4 regions of the Rhodococcus triatomae genome follow, and region 2 is predicted to be linked to each of the others. Evidence: predicted binding sites of a transcription regulator. Region 2 holds the regulator's gene; each other region holds the start of a gene.
What was found. Region 2 encodes LexA, which represses DNA repair genes until DNA is damaged. Its sites were predicted from a motif close to CGAACANNTGTTCG; they were not measured.
Positions count from the first base shown of each region.

Region 1 (4,538 bases), 670 kb from region 2:
TCCCGCGCTCATCCTCTACACCTCGGGAACCACGGGATCGCCGAAGGGTGCGGTCCTCACGCACACCAACATGGCGAGTCAGGCCGTGACCTGTATCCGAGCCATGCGCTACGACCGTGGTGACGACATCGGGTTCCTCGCCTCGCCGGTGTTCCACGTCGCCGCGCTGGGTTCGGTCGCTCCGATGCTCATGCTGGGCAACACCACCGTGATCCACCCGCTCAAAGCCTTCGACCCCGGCGAGATGCTGGACGCCTGGGAGCGGGATCGGGTGACGACGGTGTTCCTGGTGCCGGTCCAGTGGCAGGCGGTGTGCGCCGATCCCACGGTGTCCCAGCGGGATCTGGCGTTGCGGGTCATCAGTTGGGGGGCTGCTCCGGCGTCGGACACGGTGCTGCGCGCGATGGCCGAGACCTTCTCCGACGCCCTCATCGTCGCGGTGTTCGGGCAGACCGAGATGTCGCCCATCACCTGCGTTCTCGATGGTGACGACGCGATCCGCAAGCTGGGTTCGGTGGGAAAGCCGATTCCGACCATCCAGACCAGGATCGTCGACGATCAGATGAACGATGTCGCGCCGGGTGCGGTCGGAGAGATCGTCTATCGCGGTCCGACGATGATGCTCGAGTACTGGCAGAACCCCGCCGCCACCGCGGATGCCTTCGCCGGCGGATGGTTCCATTCGGGCGATCTGGTCCGCCAGGACGAGGAGGGATTCGTCTACGTCGTCGATCGCAAGAAGGACATGATCATCTCCGGTGGCGAGAACATTTATTGCGCGGAGGTCGAGAACGCCCTGTTCGCGCACCCGGCGGTGCGGGAGGCGGCAGTGGTCGGCCGCGCGGATCCCAAGTGGACCGAGGTGCCGGTCGCCGTCGTGGCACTGGAAGAAGGTGCGAGCGAACTGTCGGTCGAGGACCTGTCCGCGTGGCTCGACGACAAGCTCGCCCGGTACAAGCACCCGAAGGACGTCGTGCTCGTCGACGCGTTGCCGCGCAACGCAAGTGGCAAGGTGGTCAAGGTCGAGTTGAGAAAGCAGCACGGGGTGGACGAAGCTGCCGTGCGCTGACGCGAGGCGGTGACCGGGAATCGGGGTCAGGGCGCCGGTGCGGGTGACCGGCCCGGATGCTCGCCGGCTCGCCGGCGACTTCCCCGGCGTGTGGCACTGCACGTGCGAGTGGGGCCGACACCGGCCGGCGGGGTGAACTGTGGCTGTCGGTTTCTGCCGGTGGTGACATCCCAGTCCGTGATGTGCAGGAGCCGGTGGTGTGCTCCGCAGAGCAGCACGAGGTTGTCGAGGTCGGTGGGTCCGCCGTCGGCCCAGTGGATGATGTGGTGGCCTTCGCACTGGGCGGGTGGTGCCCCACATCCGGGGAAGGCGCAGCCTCGGTCGCGGGCGGCGAGTGCTCGGCGTTGGGCCCTGGTGACGGTGCGGTGGGTACGGCCCACGCTCAACGGGACCCCGTGATCGTCGAGAACGATCGCGGTGACGTTCGCGTCGCATCCGAGGAGGCGTGCGGTGTTGACCGTGAGTGGTCCCATCCACGGCGACCACGCGATACCCCGACCCTCGGCGAGATCATCGGCCCAGCCAGGTGCCCGGGTCTCGTCGCTGCTCGTCTCGTCTGTGTCGTCGGTTCCGTGCTTGTCGTGCGTGCTGTGCGAGGCCGGCGGGTTCGCAGTGGCCGTGGCACAGGCACCGGCCTGTCGGCGGGTGTATTCCTCGCGCCGGTCCTGACCGAGATCCCGCGCATGCACGTGTACCGACAGGTGGGGGCGTTCACCGCCCTCGTGCCCGAGGTCCCCGAATGCGAGCAGCATCGACAACAACTGCGTCAGCCCGTCCGCGCGCCGCCGACCCGGTGTGCGCAGGTCACGTGCCCCGTCTTCGGCTGGGCGAGGGGCCGAGAACTTGGACAGGGCGGTCAACAGCATCTCCCCGGTCACCGCATCCACATCACCGCGAATCGCGACCCGACCGTTCAGGGTCTTCGATACGAACAGCTCGTTGCGGTCGATGTCTTCCGACGCGGGCTGCTCGTCCGATTCGAAGATCGCCTCCAACTTCGCGATCGCCGTGCGCACTCCGTCGGTACGCGCCAACGGCCCGTCCGCCGCCGCCAGCAAAGCAGCGACACACCCCGGTAGTGCCTCCGCGGGCATGCCTTTCGGTGGGCGAGCGCAGAACCGGACGATCAACAATGCATGCTCGGGCGCGATCCGCCCAGCATCGAACGCTTCGGCAACTGCGGGCTGCTCCGCCAGCCCGACACCGAGTTCCACGATCCGCCCTGCCGCGCCCGGGGACACCAGCGTCACCGACGACAACCAGCCCTTCGTCGACGCATAGCCGTGATCGGTGCGCGTGCACCGGCGCTCGACTTCGGTGACCGCAGCGACCCGCTGCGCCTCCAACGACGCGATCCGGGTGCTCAACGAGACAGCGTCACACAGCAACTCGCGGTTGCTGCGTTGCCGGAAACGATCCCCCTGATGCCCCATGAATGAATTCTACCTCGTACACATGTTCGATTCAAGGCCTGGTTTTTGGCGGTTCGCGGCGACGATTGAAGCCACGGACACGTCGATTCTCTATGGGTACAGCTGGATTCGACCTCGGCTGCGGCAAGTATGGCCGCGGTAAGCAGGGTCTGTCGTGGCGCTCGTTGTCATCGGCGGTGGTGCATCGGTCGGGGCGTCGATAGGGCGGGAAGCCGGACTGGTGTGGGTGTGTTCGACGGCTGGGTATCAGTCGCGTGGGGGCCAGGCGGTGGTGTCGCTGCTGACCACTGCGGGGTGGGTGATGGTCGCTGTCACCCATTGGGCGAAGGTCATCGCGAACCCGTGGGTGAGGGTGGCGTCGACCATGCCCCCTTCGATCCAGGTGTCAGGGTCCTCGCGGAGGAAGAACCGGTATTTGCCGCTGAAGCCTCCACCTGGCCGGGTGAGTTTCTCCACGGCGACGCCGGGGCCGACGGTCCCGTGCCACATCCACGCCACCGGGCCCAGCGCGGCGATACCGTATCCGCGTGCGGAACTGACAATTCGGGCGGCGTACCCGTTCAGTGTGTCGTGGAACCGGGAGAACTCGATTGGCCGGCCGCTCTCCTGGTAGCGCTCGTCTCCGTAGGCGAGTGCGTATCCGCGTTCGGTGCGGCGGATACCGGTATAGCCCTGGTAGAACCTGCCTGGCGACCGGGCCTCGGTGAGTACGTAGTTGTCGCCGGAGTAGGGCTCTCGGTGGTAGTTCTTGCCGAGCCCTTGTTGGAGTGCTTGACCCAGGAATGCGACGGCGGCGGTGAATTGGGTGACTTCGTCGTCGGTGAGATGACCGTAGCCGTAGATGAGGTTTTCTTCCTCGGCATACCGGTGTGGTCGGCGCGTGGTAGGGGGGCGTGGTCATCGAAGTGGCTTTCGCGTTGGCCTTCATGCAGTCGTGGTGTCGTGTGGGTGAGGGTTTCGCTGGTTCAGTAGGTGATTCGCTCGACGGACTGGACGAGCCTGTGCGCGGTGGGTAGGTCGTCGGGTGGTGCGGCGTGGTGGGCGATGGTGCCGGTGGCTTGCAGGATCGACCAGCCTCGGCTGCTGTGGGACAGGATGTATCGGTGTATGCACCACAGGACATGGTTCTCGTGGTGGTAGGTGCCGGTGAACCCTGCGGACCACGATGTTCCAGGTATGTCCTCGGTGACGGGACTGTGGTCGTAGTACCGGAATTGTGGGAGTCGCACGGTGTCGGCCCAGGTGTGCGCCAGGACGTCGGTCGGGTGCAGGGGTGTGGTGGTCGACCAGCGGCCGATCATGATGTTCGATCCGAAGTGTCCTGTCCCGACCTGATCCGGCCGATACAGCAGGGTCCATCCGGCGGGGGCTTCGTCGCTGGGCAGCCATTCTTCTGGGATGGTCTCGACAGTGGGGCGCTCCGGTGTCAGTGCTGCGCCTGTGGCGGCGAGGTATTCGGGCACGCTCATCGTTGCCCGAGCGCGACGTACCGAGGTGAGTTCGGGCCGCGGGTCTGTGGGGTCAGTAGAGCTCATCGAACTTCCCCTCATAGTACGTTCGCTTGAACTGCACTTGGTAAATCGAGCCGACCACCAGTAACAGTGTGAAAAAGAACCCCAAACCGATCTTCCCGAAAAACGCTGAGCTGATGATCATTCCGAGGCAACAAACAACGCGGTTGACGGTGTAGGCGCGCATCGTCCACGCATGACGCTCCGGACGGTCCAGGTGGGACAGTCGCCAGTCCACCCCGGCGTAGATGACGAGAAAGACGCACGCAGTGACGAAAAGAGGCTCCATTGGTCACTTCCCGGTCGTAGAGTTCCAGAGGGCGCGGAGCCCGGTGCCGAGACTGCGTCGACGTGCGTATCACGACCGACCGCTGGTCGCGGAGATTGACCTGAAACTGCGAATGGCTCGGATTCGCCGTGATTTGGGCGCCTTGCAGTGGCGAAACCACGCTGCGGATGGGAACAATGCCAGGTCGAGCCAAGATCAGTACGGCTCATCGAACTTACCTTCATAGTATGTTCTTT
Region 1 covers NZ_CP048814.1:3,491,828-3,496,365, forward strand. The annotation lists gene fadD5 (fatty-acid--CoA ligase FadD5) at 1-1,069, shown strand, start outside; gene G4H71_RS16555 (HNH endonuclease signature motif containing protein) at 1,096-2,502, opposite strand; gene G4H71_RS16560 (hypothetical protein) at 2,749-2,991, opposite strand; gene G4H71_RS16565 (hypothetical protein) at 3,468-4,037, opposite strand; gene G4H71_RS16570 (hypothetical protein) at 4,024-4,302, opposite strand; gene G4H71_RS16575 (hypothetical protein) at 4,498-4,538, opposite strand, start outside.
Region 1: the regulator LexA is predicted to act here: its motif matches at 2,518-2,531, upstream of G4H71_RS16555 (HNH endonuclease signature motif containing protein).

Region 2 (4,538 bases):
CGTCGGGGACGGACTGGCCACCACTCTCGCCGGATTGGGCGGGGGCTCGGGCACCACCACCTATGCCGAGAACATCGGCGTCATGGCGGCCACGCGCGTGTATTCCACCGCGGCCTACTGGGTGGCGGCAGCCACCGCGATCGTGCTCGCGTTCTCACCGAAGTTCGGTGCGCTGGTGTTCACCGTGCCCGACGGGGTGATCGGAGGCGCCACGCTGGTGCTCTACGGACTCATCGGCATCCTCGGGGTACGGATCTGGACGGACGCGAAGGTCGACTTCACCGATCCGGTGAACCTCACCGTCGCCGCGGCGGCTCTCGTCGCCGGCGTCGGCGACCTCACCCTCACGATCGGATCCGTCGAGCTCGGGGGCATCGCGTGGGGGTCGGTGGGCATCCTGGTCGCCTACCCGGCGTTGCGAGAACTCGCTGCATGGCGCAACAAGTCTGCTCGCGGTCACGAATCCTGATCGCCTGAGTCATACACCACACCGGCCGCTGGGCTTACCGTCGAGTCAGGTACATCCAGCTATCGAAAGAGGAGTCGGCGTGGAGCGCACCCTGTTCGAACCGGAGCACGAGCTGTTCCGGGAGTCCTACCGCAAGTTTCTGGACCAGCATGTCGCCCCGAACCATGCGAAGTGGGAAGAACAGAACATCGTCGACCGCAGCGTGTGGGTCGAGGCCGGCAAGCAGGGCTTCCTCGGCACCGCGGTCCCCGAGGAGTACGGCGGCGGGGGAGTCGTCGACTTCCGCTACAACGCGATCGTCACCGAGGAGACCACCCGCGGCGGCTACAGCGGGATCGGATTCACGCTCCACAACGACGTGGTCGCCCCGTATCTGCTCGAGCTCGCGAACGAGGAGCAGAAGCAGCGTTGGCTCCCCGGGTTCGCGTCCGGCGAGATCATCACCGCCATCGCGATGACCGAGCCCGGCACCGGTTCCGACCTGCAGGGCATCAAGACCCGCGCGGTGCGGGACGGGGATCACTGGATCCTCAACGGGTCGAAGACGTTCATCACCAACGGCATCAACGCGGACCTGGTGATCGTCGTCGCGCAGACGGATCCCGACAAGGGAGCCCAGGGATTCAGCCTCCTCGTCGTCGAGCGCGGTATGGAGGGCTTCGAGCGGGGCCGCAATCTCGACAAGATCGGGATGAAGGCCCAGGACACGGCCGAACTCAGCTTCACCGACGTGCGGGTGCCCGCGGCCAATCTTCTCGGCCAGGAGGGCATGGGCTTCCTCTACCTGATGAAGAACCTCCCCCAGGAGCGCCTGTCCATCGCCGTCGTCGCGGTGGCCGCGATGGAGACGGTTCTCGAGCAGACGATTCAGTACTGCCGAGACCGCAAGGCATTCGGAAAGTCCATCGGGAAGTTCCAGAACACCCGGTTCGAACTGGCGGGACTGGCCACCGAGACCGAGATCGCACGCGTCTTCGTCGACAAGTCGATCGAGCTGCTCAACGAGGGCAAGCTCACCGTCCAGGAAGCCGCGATGGCCAAGTGGTGGACGACGGAGAAGCAGGTCGAGCTCATCGATCGCTGCCTGCAGCTGCACGGTGGCTACGGCTACATGAAGGAGTACCCCGTCGCGAAGGCGTACATGGACTCGCGAGTGCAGACGATCTACGGGGGCACCACGGAGATCATGAAGGAGATCGTCGGCCGCGGGCTGAATCTCTGACACCGCGCGATCTCCGAACACCGCACGACCGGCAGACGAACGAGGGGCACGGCGACCGCCGTGCCCCTCGTTCGTGTCCGTGCGGCCCGTTGCCGGATGCCGGCCGCCGTCAGATCTTGCGCATCACCGTGACGACCTTGCCGAGAATGGTCGCGTCGTTGCCGGGAATCGGCTCGAAGTGCGGATTGTGCGGCATGAGCCAGACCTGCCTGCCCGAGCGCTTGAAGGTCTTCACGGTGGCTTCACCGTCGATCATGGCGGCCACGATGTCCCCGTTGTCGGCGACGTTCTGCTGCCGCACGACCACCCAGTCGCCGTCGCAGATCGCGGCGTCGATCATCGATTCACCGACGACCCGGAGCAGGAACAGCGAACCCTGCCCGACCAACTCGCGTGGGAGGGGGAAGACATCCTCGATGGACTCCTCGGCGAGAATCGGCCCACCCGCGGCGATCCGACCGAGGACCGGCACGAAGGTCGGTTCGGGGTGGGTGCCGGAGAGATCGGCAGCGGTACCTGCCGCCGGCCGCTGTGGGGCGCGATCGGTGGTGTCGTCGAGGCCACGCACATCGACGGCTCGGGGGCGATTGGGGTCGCGGCGGAGGAATCCCTTGCGTTCGAGCGTCCGGAGCTGGTGCGCCACAGACGAAGTCGAGGTCAATCCGACGGCGTCCCCGATCTCCCTGATGCTCGGCGGATAGCCGCGCTCCTGTACCGACTCACGGATGACTTCGAGGACGCGCCGCTGCCGTTCGGTGAGCGTCGCCGTGGTGGGGCGGCCGCTCGAGCTGTCGTCCTTCATGGTGGAAGCCTCCGTGTCGTCCCTCCCGCCGGCGTGACTCGTGGGAGAGAATAGGATTCGAGTGTCGATATGACATGAATGTAGCCGGATTCCTTCGCAGTATCAAACACTTGTTCGACCGTCGTGTCGCGTGGCGGGGATGCTTCGACGACCCGACCGCGCACCGTCCCGTGGGTACTGTCGGCGCATGGACGAATCTCCGGAACCGCTCTCTCACAAGGCGCGCATGCTGGCCGGCGAGCTCTATCGCGACGACGATGTCGAACTGGTGTCCGAGCGGCGTGCCTGTCGACGCCTCCTCGACGAGTTCAACGGGGCCGCTGCGGACGAGGACGAGCGCAGGCGCGCTGTTCTCGAGCGGCTGCTCGGCGCGCTCGGTGCCGACTCGTGGATCATGCCGCGCTTCGCGTGCGATTACGGCGGCAACATTCGCATCGGAGCGAATACCTTTCTCAACTACGACGCGATCCTGTTGGACTGTGCCCCGATCGTCATCGGTGACGACGTGTCGATCGGGCCGCGCGTGCAACTTCTCACCGCGTTGCACCCGATCGACGATCACGAGGCGCGGCGGACGCGATGGGAGAGTGCGGCACCCGTGACGATCGGGAACAACGTGTGGCTGGGCGCGGGCGTGATCGTCTGTCCGGGCGTGAGCATCGGGGACGACGCCGTGGTGGGTGCCGGAAGCGTCGTGACCAGGGATGTTCCGGACCGGGTGCTCGCGGTGGGGAATCCGTGCCGGACCGTCCGAGCCCTGTGAGGGACCTCATTCCTTCGAACGGGTGAGCGAGGAAATCGCTCGGAATGCGCGACATTGTCGGTCGACCGTGGTAGAAATCGAACATGCGTTCCACGAACGCGTGTTCGATTCGTGAGCGGCCCGAGCGAGAAGGTGCGGACCGCCGGCAGCGGAGGTAAGCCATGAGCAACGCAGTTCTGCAGCGGAGAGAGGCTCTACACCGGAGTGGGACTCGTCCGGCGCGGGCGGGCCGCGACAGGTCTCGCCCCGCCACCGGCCGGGTGCAATACGGGCACGCCAGGTGGGTGTCCGACGCCCCGCACGGGGAAATCGCGGACATCGGGTGGCGCACCTTCTTCGCGGGTGCGGCGGCCACGGCGCTCGTCGTGCTCGGTCTGGTCGGCATCGCGGGTGTGGTGGCGAACCCCGCGGTCCCGGTGGCGCCGGGAGGGCCGGGAACGCCCGCCGGGACGGTGTCGGTCGAGGTGGCGGCCGGAGAGTCGCTGGCGGAGGTGGCGGCGCGGGCGGTGCCCGGCGTCCCGGTCGATCGTGCGGTGCGGCAGATCCGCGATCTCAATGCGTTGCCCGTCGGTGCTCCCGCTCCCGGCGCGGAGTTGCTGGTGCCGGCGCCCAATCGTTGACGTGCGCTGAATGAGACCGGGATCGAAGGGGCAGGTAGGCTCGACGACTGTCAGCCATACCACCTCGAGTGGTCGCGTCGGTTCGGTGCGTCCGCGATGTGAATCAGTCCTCGCCGGTTCGCTCTCGGACGGAGCCGGGGGTTGCGGCCACGACGGCCTCGACGAAGGACAGACGATGCATTGCCCGTACTGCCGACACCCGGATTCGCGCGTGGTCGATTCTCGCGAGGTGGACGACGGGCAGGCAATTCGTCGGCGCCGGTCCTGCCCCGAGTGCGGTCGCCGGTTCAGCACGGTCGAAACCGCGGTGCTGTCGGTCGTCAAGCGCAGCGGAGTCACCGAGCCGTTCAGCCGGGAGAAGGTCAAGCGTGGCGTGCGCCGTGCCTGCCAGGGTCGGCAGGTCGACAACGACGCTCTCGACCTCCTCGCTCAGAAAGTCGAAGATGCCGTGCGCGCATCCGGCTCTGCCGAAATTCCGAGTAACGAAGTGGGTCTGGCGATCCTGGGTCCGCTGCGTGACCTCGACGAAGTGGCCTACCTCCGATTTGCGTCCGTGTACCGGTCGTTCAGCTCCGCCGACGACTTCGAACGTGAAATCGAGGAATTGCGCTCGCACCGAGCCACTCCCGAGGCGACGCCCGAATCCGCCGAAGCGGCCCACT
Region 2 covers NZ_CP048814.1:4,163,693-4,168,230, forward strand. The annotation lists gene G4H71_RS19800 (uracil-xanthine permease family protein) at 1-469, shown strand, start outside; gene G4H71_RS19805 (acyl-CoA dehydrogenase family protein) at 549-1,691, shown strand; gene lexA (transcriptional repressor LexA) at 1,801-2,493, opposite strand; gene G4H71_RS19815 (sugar O-acetyltransferase) at 2,681-3,256, shown strand; gene G4H71_RS19820 (hypothetical protein) at 3,418-3,876, shown strand; gene nrdR (transcriptional regulator NrdR) at 4,052-4,538, shown strand, end outside.

Region 3 (4,538 bases), 530 kb from region 2:
GACGGCCATCTGCATGAGCTGCTCCTGGAAGAGCGGGACACCGTAGGTGCGTTGCAACGACGGCTCGAGACAGGGGTGGTCGTAGACGACCGGCTCGAGCTTGTTGCGGCGGCGGATGTACGGGTGCACCGATCCGCCCTGGATGGGCCCCGGGCGGATGAGCGCCACCTCGACCACCAGGTCGTAGAAGCGCCGCGGTTTGAGACGCGGAAGGGTGGCCATCTGGGCCCGCGACTCCACCTGGAACACCCCCACCGAATCGCCCCGTTGCAGCATCTCGTAGACCGCCGTCTCGGACAGGTCCAACTGCGCGAGGTCGACCTCGATCCCCTTGTGCTGCGCCGCCAGGTCGATCATGTAGTGCAGAGCGGACAGCATGCCCAGCCCGAGGAGATCGAACTTCACCAAACCTGCTGCCGCACAGTCGTCCTTGTCCCACTGCAGCACGCTCCGGTTCTCCATCCTGGCCCATTCGACCGGGCACACGTCCGCGATGGGACGGTCGCAGATCACCATGCCTCCCGAGTGGATGCCGAGATGCCTCGGATAGCCCTCGATCTGCGCGGCGAGCTCGAGCACGGCGGGTGGGATGTCGGTGCCGGTCTCCTTGTCGACCCCGGACCATCGGCCGATCTGTCTGCTCCAGGCGTCCTGCTGTCCCTGGGAGAACCCGAGTGCGCGCGCCATGTCCCGGACGGCGGACTTGCCCCGGTAGGTGATCACATTGGCGACCTGGGCCGCGTAGTCCCGCCCGTACTTGGTGTAGACGTGCTGAATGGCCTCCTCGCGCCGGTCGGATTCGATGTCGAGATCGATGTCCGGTGGCCCGTCCCGGGCCGGTGAGAGGAAGCGCTCGAACAGCAACTCGTTGCGCACCGGATCCACGTTGGTGATCCCGATCGCGAAGCACACCGCCGAGTTCGCAGCCGAACCCCTTCCCTGGCAGAGGATGTCGTTGGCCTTGCAGAACTGCACGATGTCGTGGACGACCAGGAAGTAGCCGGGGAAGTCCATGGTCTCGATGACGTCCAATTCGTGTTCGATCTGCCGGTAGGCGGCCGAGTTCTCCGCGGGCGTCCCGTAACGCCGATGCGCCCCGGTCAGTGCGAGTTCCCGCAACCATCCGGCCTCGCTGTACCCGTCCGGGACGTCGAAGGGCGGCAACTCCGGGGCGATGAGGTCCAGGTCGAAGGCGCACTCGAGGCCCAGCCGCGCGGCCTCGCGCACCGCCTCGGGGTATCGCGCGAACAGTTGCGCCATCTCCTCCCCCGACCTGAGGTGCGTTCCTCCGGTGGGCGGCAGCCTGCCGACCGCGTCGTCCAGGCTCTGCCGGCCACCGACGGCCGCCATCGCCATCGCCAGCCGGCGCTGCTCCGGACGTGCGAAATGCGCCGCGGTGGAGGCGATCGTCGACAGCCCGTGACTGCGTGCCAGGGCCGCGAGGGCCGCATTACGCTCGTCGTCGGTGGGTATCCCGTGCCGGGTGAGCTCGACCGTCACCCGGTCCGCGCCGAAACGGTCGACCAACTCTCGTAGCCGCACCGCAGCCGCGTCCGGCCCGGATTCGGCGAGGGCGTGCCGGACATGGCCCTTCCGGCAGCCGGTGAGGATCTGCCAGTGCCCACCTGCCGCCTCGGTCAGCTCGTCCAGGTTGTAGTGGAGCACCCCTTTCGCCCCGCCCGCCAGATGCGCCGCCGCGATCTGGCGGGACAGCCGGCGATAGCCCTCCTGCCCCCGCGCCAGCACCAGCAGGTGCCCGTCGTCGAGGGTCAGCTCGGACCCGAACACGGTCGGCATCCCCCATTCGCGTGCGGCCTCGGCGAACCGGACCACTCCGTAGAACCCGTCGTGATCGGTGAGGGCGAGCGCCTCGAGCCCGAGTTGCGCCGCCTCCTCCACCAGTTCTTCCGGGGAGGCGGCACCGTCGAGGAAGCTGAATGCGGAGTGCGCATGCAGTTCGGCGTAGGGCACCGCCCCGGTTCGGCGCCGCGCCGCGCCGACCCGGTATTCGCCTCTACGCCTCGACCACGCCGGGCTGTCCCCGCCATCGCCCGGGCTGTCCGGCTCCCGTCCGGGGCGACCGGACAGCACCCGCTCCATCTCCGCCCATGTCGGCGGACCGTTTCCCCAGCCCATTGCTGCCCCTCCTGCCTCGGTCACACGATTTCTCGCCACCGCTTCTCGGGCCGACCGCCGATTTCTCCGACTGCCGGGCTTCTCGACGATGCCGGAGGGGAAGGACATCTGTTCGAATGTACGTTCGATGATACGGTGCGGCTGCGTCGGGAGCAACTGTGCGAGCGCCGACGATCTCGGGGAGAGTGCAGCCTGTGAACAGATGGGCTTTTCTCGCCGGAGCCATCGCCTGCGAGGTCACCGGATCACTGTCCCTGAAGGCCGCACTCGACCATCCCGGGTGGTACGTCCTCGTCGTGCTCGGCTACGTCAGTGCCTTCGTCCTTCTCGGATTCACCCTGCGGGCGGGCATGCCGCTCGGTGTGGCCTACGGGATCTGGGGCGCGGTCGGTGTCGCCCTCACCGCGGCGGCAGCCGCCGTCCTCTTCGCCGAGCCTCTCACCCTCGTCATGGTCATCGGGATCGTGCTCGTGGGAGTGGGCGTGCTCTGCGTGGAGATCGGGTCACAGATCGCCCACCGGTCCGCCGTGTCCACCGTGTCCGCCGAGCCGGGGGCGACTCACTGATGGCCGGCGTCTTCCTGATCTGTGCCATCGTCGCCGAGGTCACCGCGACCCTGTCGCTTCGTGCCGGAGTGGGCGGCCGCCGCGCGTGGTACCTGGTCGTGGTGGTCGGCTACCTCCTGGCGTTCGGGTTCCTGTCCCTCACTCTGCGCGCGGGCCTCCCCCTCGGCGTCGCCTACGGCATCTGGGCCGCCGTCGGCGTGGCCGTGACGGCCGTCGCGAGCAGATTTCTCTTCCGGGAACCGCTCACCGTGGTGATGGGCATCGGTATCGTCCTGATCATGGGTGGGGTACTGCTGATCGAGACCGGCGGCGCGCACTGAGAGAGAAGGCACACGATGCACCAGCCCATCGACCGCGACGGCCGGGACGGCGACTACGACGAGGCCGATCTCGAGATCCGACCACCTGCCGACCACGCGGTGGGACCCACCGCCGTGGCCGTGGCGATGAAGCGCTCGCTCGAGCACATGGGCATCGTCCGCACCGCGGAGACACTCCGCGAGGTCAACCAGGTGGACGGGTTCGACTGTATGAGTTGCGCGTGGCCCGATCCGGACCCGGGACATCGGCACCCGGCCGAGTTCTGCGAGAACGGCGCGAAAGCGGTCGCCGAGGAAGCCACCCGGATGAGGGCGACGCCGGAGTTCTTCGCCCGGCACTCCATCGCCGAGCTCGACACCCACAGCGAGTACTGGCTCGGTCAGCAGGGACGGATCACCCACCCGATGATCAAACGCCCCGGTGGCAGCCACTACGAACCGCTCGGATGGGACGAGGCCTATGCGCTGATCGCCTCACACCTCACCCGGCTCGACAACCCCGACGAGGCGATCTTCTACACCTCGGGCCGCGCGTCCAACGAGGCCGCGTTCGCCTACCAACTGTTCGTGCGGGCGTTCGGGACCAACAACCTGCCCGACTGTTCCAACATGTGCCACGAGTCCACCAGCGTCGCGCTGCAGGAGTCGATCGGCATCGGCAAGGCCAGCGTCACCCTCGACGACGTCTACAACGCGCAGCTCATCATCCTGCAGGGCCAGAATCCCGGCACCAATCATCCCCGCATGCTCACCGCGCTCGAGAAGGCGAAGCGGAACGGCGCGAAGATCCTGTCGATCAATCCACTCCGCGAGGCGGGACTGATCCGCTTCAAGAACCCGCAGGCAGCCCGCGGGGTGATCGGACACGGCACCGAGTTGTCGGACCTGCATCTCCAGATCTCCGCCAACGGCGATCTCGCACTGCTCCAGGCGATCGGCTCGCTGCTGGTCGAGTGGGACGCACTCGATCACGACTTCATCGACCGGTACACCGTCGGCTTCGACGAATGGCAGCGGCATGTCCGCGACGTCGACTGGGACGTCGTGGCCACCTCGACCGGCCTGAGCCGCGACGAGATCACCGAGGCCGCGCGGATGCTCCGCGATTCCGACGCCACGGTGTTCTGCTGGGCGATGGGGCTGACCCAGCACCGCAACGCCGTCGCGACCATCAAGGAGGTCACCAATCTCGCGTTCGCCCAGGGAAATATCGGGAAGCCGGGTGCCGGGCTGCTCCCGGTGCGCGGGCACTCCAACGTCCAGGGCGATCGCACGATGGGGATCTGGGAGCGGCCGCCGCAGCACTTCCTCGATGCGATCGAGCGTGAATTCGGGTTCGACCCGCCGCGCGAGCACGGGCTCGACACCGTGGACTCCATCCGCGCCATGCGCGACGGCAAGGCACACTTCTTCCTCGGACTCGGCGGGAACTTCGTCCAGGCCGCCCCCGACACCGAGGTCACCGCGGCGGCTCTGCGGAAAACCCGGATGACCGTACACATCTCGACGAAACTGA
Region 3 covers NZ_CP048814.1:3,629,128-3,633,665, reverse strand. The annotation lists gene G4H71_RS17310 (error-prone DNA polymerase) at 1-2,136, opposite strand, end outside; gene G4H71_RS17305 (DMT family transporter) at 2,331-2,702, shown strand; gene G4H71_RS17300 (DMT family transporter) at 2,702-3,022, shown strand; gene G4H71_RS17295 (FdhF/YdeP family oxidoreductase) at 3,038-4,538, shown strand, end outside.
Region 3: the regulator LexA is predicted to act here: its motif matches at 2,250-2,263, upstream of G4H71_RS17310 (error-prone DNA polymerase).

Region 4 (4,538 bases), 1.8 Mb from region 2:
TCGACGAGCGCTGCGATCGGAGTGGTGGCGACGCCCGAGTCCTTGGCGGTGACGTACGAGAAGGGGCCGTAGGCGGCGATGTCGACCTTGCCCGCGCGCTGCGCCTCGATCACGGCGGCGTAGTCGGTGGCGTTCTGGAACTCGACGGTCAGACCCGTCTCCTTCTCGAGGACGTCCGCGACGAGCTGGTACTCCTGCTGAAGGCTCTGCGACTCCTCCGACGGGATCGACGCGAGGACCAGCGTGCCGGAGTCCCCGGAGCCGGAGGCACCCGAGTCGGATGTCTCGTCCGCGGCACTGGTGCCGCAGGCGGTCAGGACCAGGGCGGCCGCGGCGGCAGAGGCCACACAGCCGGCCACGCCGAACGATCGACGCACATTGCTACCCATGGAAAGTCGTCTCCTCGATTGTCGTCCCGGTGCCGATGCACGGGACACTCGACACGGCGCGCGTCGGATATACGCGTTCGGGACATCAGCGTCCTGGGTGGCGACGAATACGGCGGCAACCCAGGGTGAATTCCTGCGAAACGGACCTGGGCGGGCGCGTGAGGTTGTCCCCAGACACGAGCGGAAAGGTCAGCGCGTCCAGCCGTACCCGCCGTTGGTCGGCTAGCCCGTGCAGGCCTGGGCCCGGGTGGTCGCGCACACCTCGCGCACGCCGGCGAAGTGGGAATCGTCGATCGGCACGTAGCCGTAGCCGGTCGAATCCGGCAGATCGCACGACGCCTCGTCGTCGCAGTAGCCGGCCTCCACGAGCGCCGGGCGCGTCAGCTTGGTCCGGAAGATGTCGGTGAGCTGATCGCGCAGGTCCGCCGGGAGGTGGTCGGAGATCGTGATCGGGCTCCCCGCGATCAGTTCCGACGTCCAGACGACCTGGACGTCGCCGTCCTCGAGCTGCCCCTTGCCGGGAAGGGTCTCCTCGACCATCGTCTGGGTGGCGAAGCCCGCATCGCACTGGCCACTGGCCACCGCGAACACGACGGCGTCGTGGCCCCCGGCGTACACGGCGTTCAGATCGGTGGCCGGGTCGATCCCGGCGCCGACCAGGCCGGCGGACGGATACAGGTAGCCGGAGGTCGACGCGGGGTCGACGAAGCAGACGTTCCTTCCCCGCATGTCTGCCAGACCGGAGATTCCGGCGCCGGGATGCGCGATTCCGTAGGCGTAGTAGCCGGGATCGATGTCCGCGGCGTCCACGGCGGAGGCGACCGGCGTGGTCCCCACTCCCGAATCACGCGCCGTCACATAGGAGAACGGACCGTACCCGGCGATGTCCGCCTTACCCGCGCGTTGCGCCTCGATGACGGCGGCGTAGTCGGTGGCGTTCTGGAACTCGACCGGCAAACCCGTTTCGTCTTCGATGACCTCGATGACGAGCCGGTAGCGCTGCTGCAGGCTCTGGGATTCCTCCGAGGGAATCGCCGCGAACACAAGCTTGTCGCGTGTGTCCGCCGCCGGCTCGGCGCTCTCGGCGGCGCTGCTACCACAGGCCGCGATCACCGCGGTCGACACGAGCACGCCGGCAACGCACCCGGCTGTGCGCAGAGTTGTACCCATCAGTTCACTCCCTCGACGATCCCCGAGGCACTCACCCCTCGGCGGCGGAGACCCGCGCTTCACTGCGCGGTTCGACGAAAGCGTCCCGGTTCACGCCGAATTCGTGGGCACGAAGGAATGAACGGACCGACAACGTGTCGGATCGAGACGGGCGAATTGTCCCGTGTGCGCGGTGGAGGTCGCGACCGGGCGCCCGATGTGTTCAGTCCAGGACGCGTTCAGTCCAGACAGAACTCGTTGCCTTCGATGTCCCGCATGACGATGCAGGATTCATCGACGCCGTCGGCGTGCAACACGCGCACCTGCACAGCACCGAGCGCGACCAGCCGGTCGGACTCGGCTTCCAGCGCGGCCAGGCGCTCGTCCCCGACCAACCCGGTGCCGACACGGACGTCGAGATGCACCCGGTTCTTTGCCACCTTCCCCTCGGGGACTCGCTGGAAGTGCAGCCGCGGGCCCACGCCCGTCGGGTCGCCACAGACGAACGCCCGGCCTCGGGACTCGACGGGCAAGCTTGCGTCGTAGTCCGTCCACGTCGCGAACCCGCCAGGTGGCGACGGCACCACATAGCCGAGAATCTCGCACCAGAAGTACGCGAGGCGCTCGGGATCAGCGGAGTCGAAAGTGACCTGGACCTGCCTGACCGATGCCATGCGGGTCACCCTAGAACGACGAGGCAGGCCGACCAAGCGGTTTTACCGGCGCGCACCTCGAGCCGGCGGAGACGCAGGCGCAGGCGCAGAAATCCTCCTTGAATCGAACATTCTTTCGAGGTAATGTTCGTGTATGGGGTACCAGGGGGATCGTTTCCGGCAACGGACCACTCGTGAGTTGTTGTGTGACGCTGTCGCGTTGAGCGCGAAGATCGCGGTGTGGGAGGCGCAGCGGGTCGCTGTGGTCGCCGAGGTGGAACGTCGGTGTACGCGGGAGGATCACGGGTTCGCGTCGACGAAGGGGTGGTTGTCGTCGGTGACGGTGGTGTCGCCGGGTGCGGCGGGGCGGATCGTGGAACTCGGTGCCGGGTTGGCCGAGCATCCCGCGGTAGCGGAGGCGTTCGATGAAGGTCGGATCGCGTTCGAGCACGCGTTGCTGATCGTCCGGTTCTGCACGAAGCCCCCGAAAGGCATGCCCGCGGAGGCACTACCGGGGTGTGTGGCGGCGTTGCTGGCGGCGGCGGACGGGCCGTTGGCGCGTACCGACGGAGTCCGCATGGCGATTGCGAAGTTGGAGGCGATCTTCGAAACCGACGACCAGCCCGCCAGTGAGGACACCGACCGTAACGAGCTGTATGTGTCGAAGACGTTGAATGGTCGGGTCGCGATTCGTGGTGACGTGGACGCAGTGACCGGGGAGATGCTGCTGACCGCCCTGTCGAAATACTCGGCCCCACAACCCGCAGCGGACGGGACACGTGACCCGCGCACACCGTCCCGACGTCGCGCGGACGGGCTCGCCCAGTTGTTGTCGATGCTCCTCGCGTTCGGCGAGTTGGGGGTCGAGGGTGGGGAACGTCCGCACCTGTCGGTACACGTACACGCGCGGGACCTCGGCCAGGACCGGCGGGAAGAATCTGCCCGCCGGCATGCCGGCGCGGGTGCCGCACCGAACACGCGGCCCCCACAGGACCCCCACAGCACGGACAGCACGGACGACGCGGACAGCACGGACGACGCGGATGACATGGCCGACCTTGCCGATCTCGCGGATCGGCGGGGTATTGCGTGGTCGCCGTGGATGGGGCCACTCACGATCAACACCGCACGCTTGTTGGGGTGTGACGCGCAGGTGACGGCGATCATCCTCGACGAGCACGGCGCCCCGCTGAGTGTGGGACGCACCCACCGCACCGTCACCAGGGCCCAACGCACAGCCCTCGCCGCCCGCGACGGTGGCTGCGCCTTCCCCGGCTGCGGAGCAACCGCCGCCTGGTGCGAGGGCCACCACATCACGCATTGGGCAGACGGCGGACCCACCGACCTCGACAACCTCGTATTGCTCTGCGGCACCCACCACCGACTACTCCACACCACGGACTGGGAAGTGACGATCGGCAAGACCAGGCACCCGGTATTCACCCCACCGGCGAGCGTCGACCCGGCACGAGAACCGATTCCCGGAAGCCGACAGCCGATGTGCCACGAACGCAAAGAGATCCGGAAAGCGGCGAGGCACAGGCGCGTCCGAATCAGGAGCGGGCCCTGAGCACCGAACGCACCACCGGGCAGTCGTGTTCGAGGCCCACGATCACCAGATCCGCTCGTTGTCCGGGTTCCAACGCACCCCGGTCCGCCAAGCCGACAGCTGTCGCGGGTCCGCTCGTGATCAGTGAGACAGCCGCATGCAGCGGCAGCGTACGCCGCTGCGCCAGTGCGAAAGCCGCCCCCAGCAGGGACGAGGGCAGGTAATCGGAAGCGAGGGCGGTGACGAGTCCCTCCGCGGCCAGCGTCTCCGCCGAGACGTTCCCGGAATGCGAACCGCCCCGCAAAATGTTGGGCCCGCCCATCACCACGGACATTCCCCGCGATCGCGCCTCGCGTGCCGCTTCCACCGTCGTGGGGAACTCGGCGACGTTTCCGCCCCGACGCGCCAGATCGGCGATCTCGACGGCGGACTCCGGATCGTGGCCGAAGATCATCGCCAGACCCGCTCCCGCACACCCGGCGAGCCAGTCCATCGCCTCCTCCCGCACCGGCAGGTTGCCCTCACGGGTGCGTACCACCTCGTCCACGTGCGAACGCGCCTCGTCCACCGAGATACCGCGCATACCCGCGACATAGCGCTCGTAGAAGGTCCGGTCGGCATACTGCCCGATCCCCGGGGTGTGGTCCTCGTGCGAGATCACCGCAGGCACCCGGTCGTCGATCCGACCCGCCGCGATCTGCGCATCGAAGTGCTCACGCATCGCCGACAGTCCCGGCGCCGAACGGACGTCGAGCCGATGGAGCACGCGGTGATCGACGAGCCTCCCGTCGACCTCCC
Region 4 covers NZ_CP048814.1:2,317,969-2,322,506, reverse strand. The annotation lists gene G4H71_RS10900 (phosphate/phosphite/phosphonate ABC transporter substrate-binding protein) at 1-389, opposite strand, end outside; gene G4H71_RS10895 (phosphate/phosphite/phosphonate ABC transporter substrate-binding protein) at 612-1,559, opposite strand; gene G4H71_RS10890 (VOC family protein) at 1,778-2,212, opposite strand; gene G4H71_RS10885 (HNH endonuclease signature motif containing protein) at 2,346-3,761, shown strand; gene G4H71_RS10880 (alpha-D-ribose 1-methylphosphonate 5-triphosphate diphosphatase) at 3,745-4,538, opposite strand, start outside.
Region 4: the regulator LexA is predicted to act here: its motif matches at 2,317-2,330, upstream of G4H71_RS10885 (HNH endonuclease signature motif containing protein).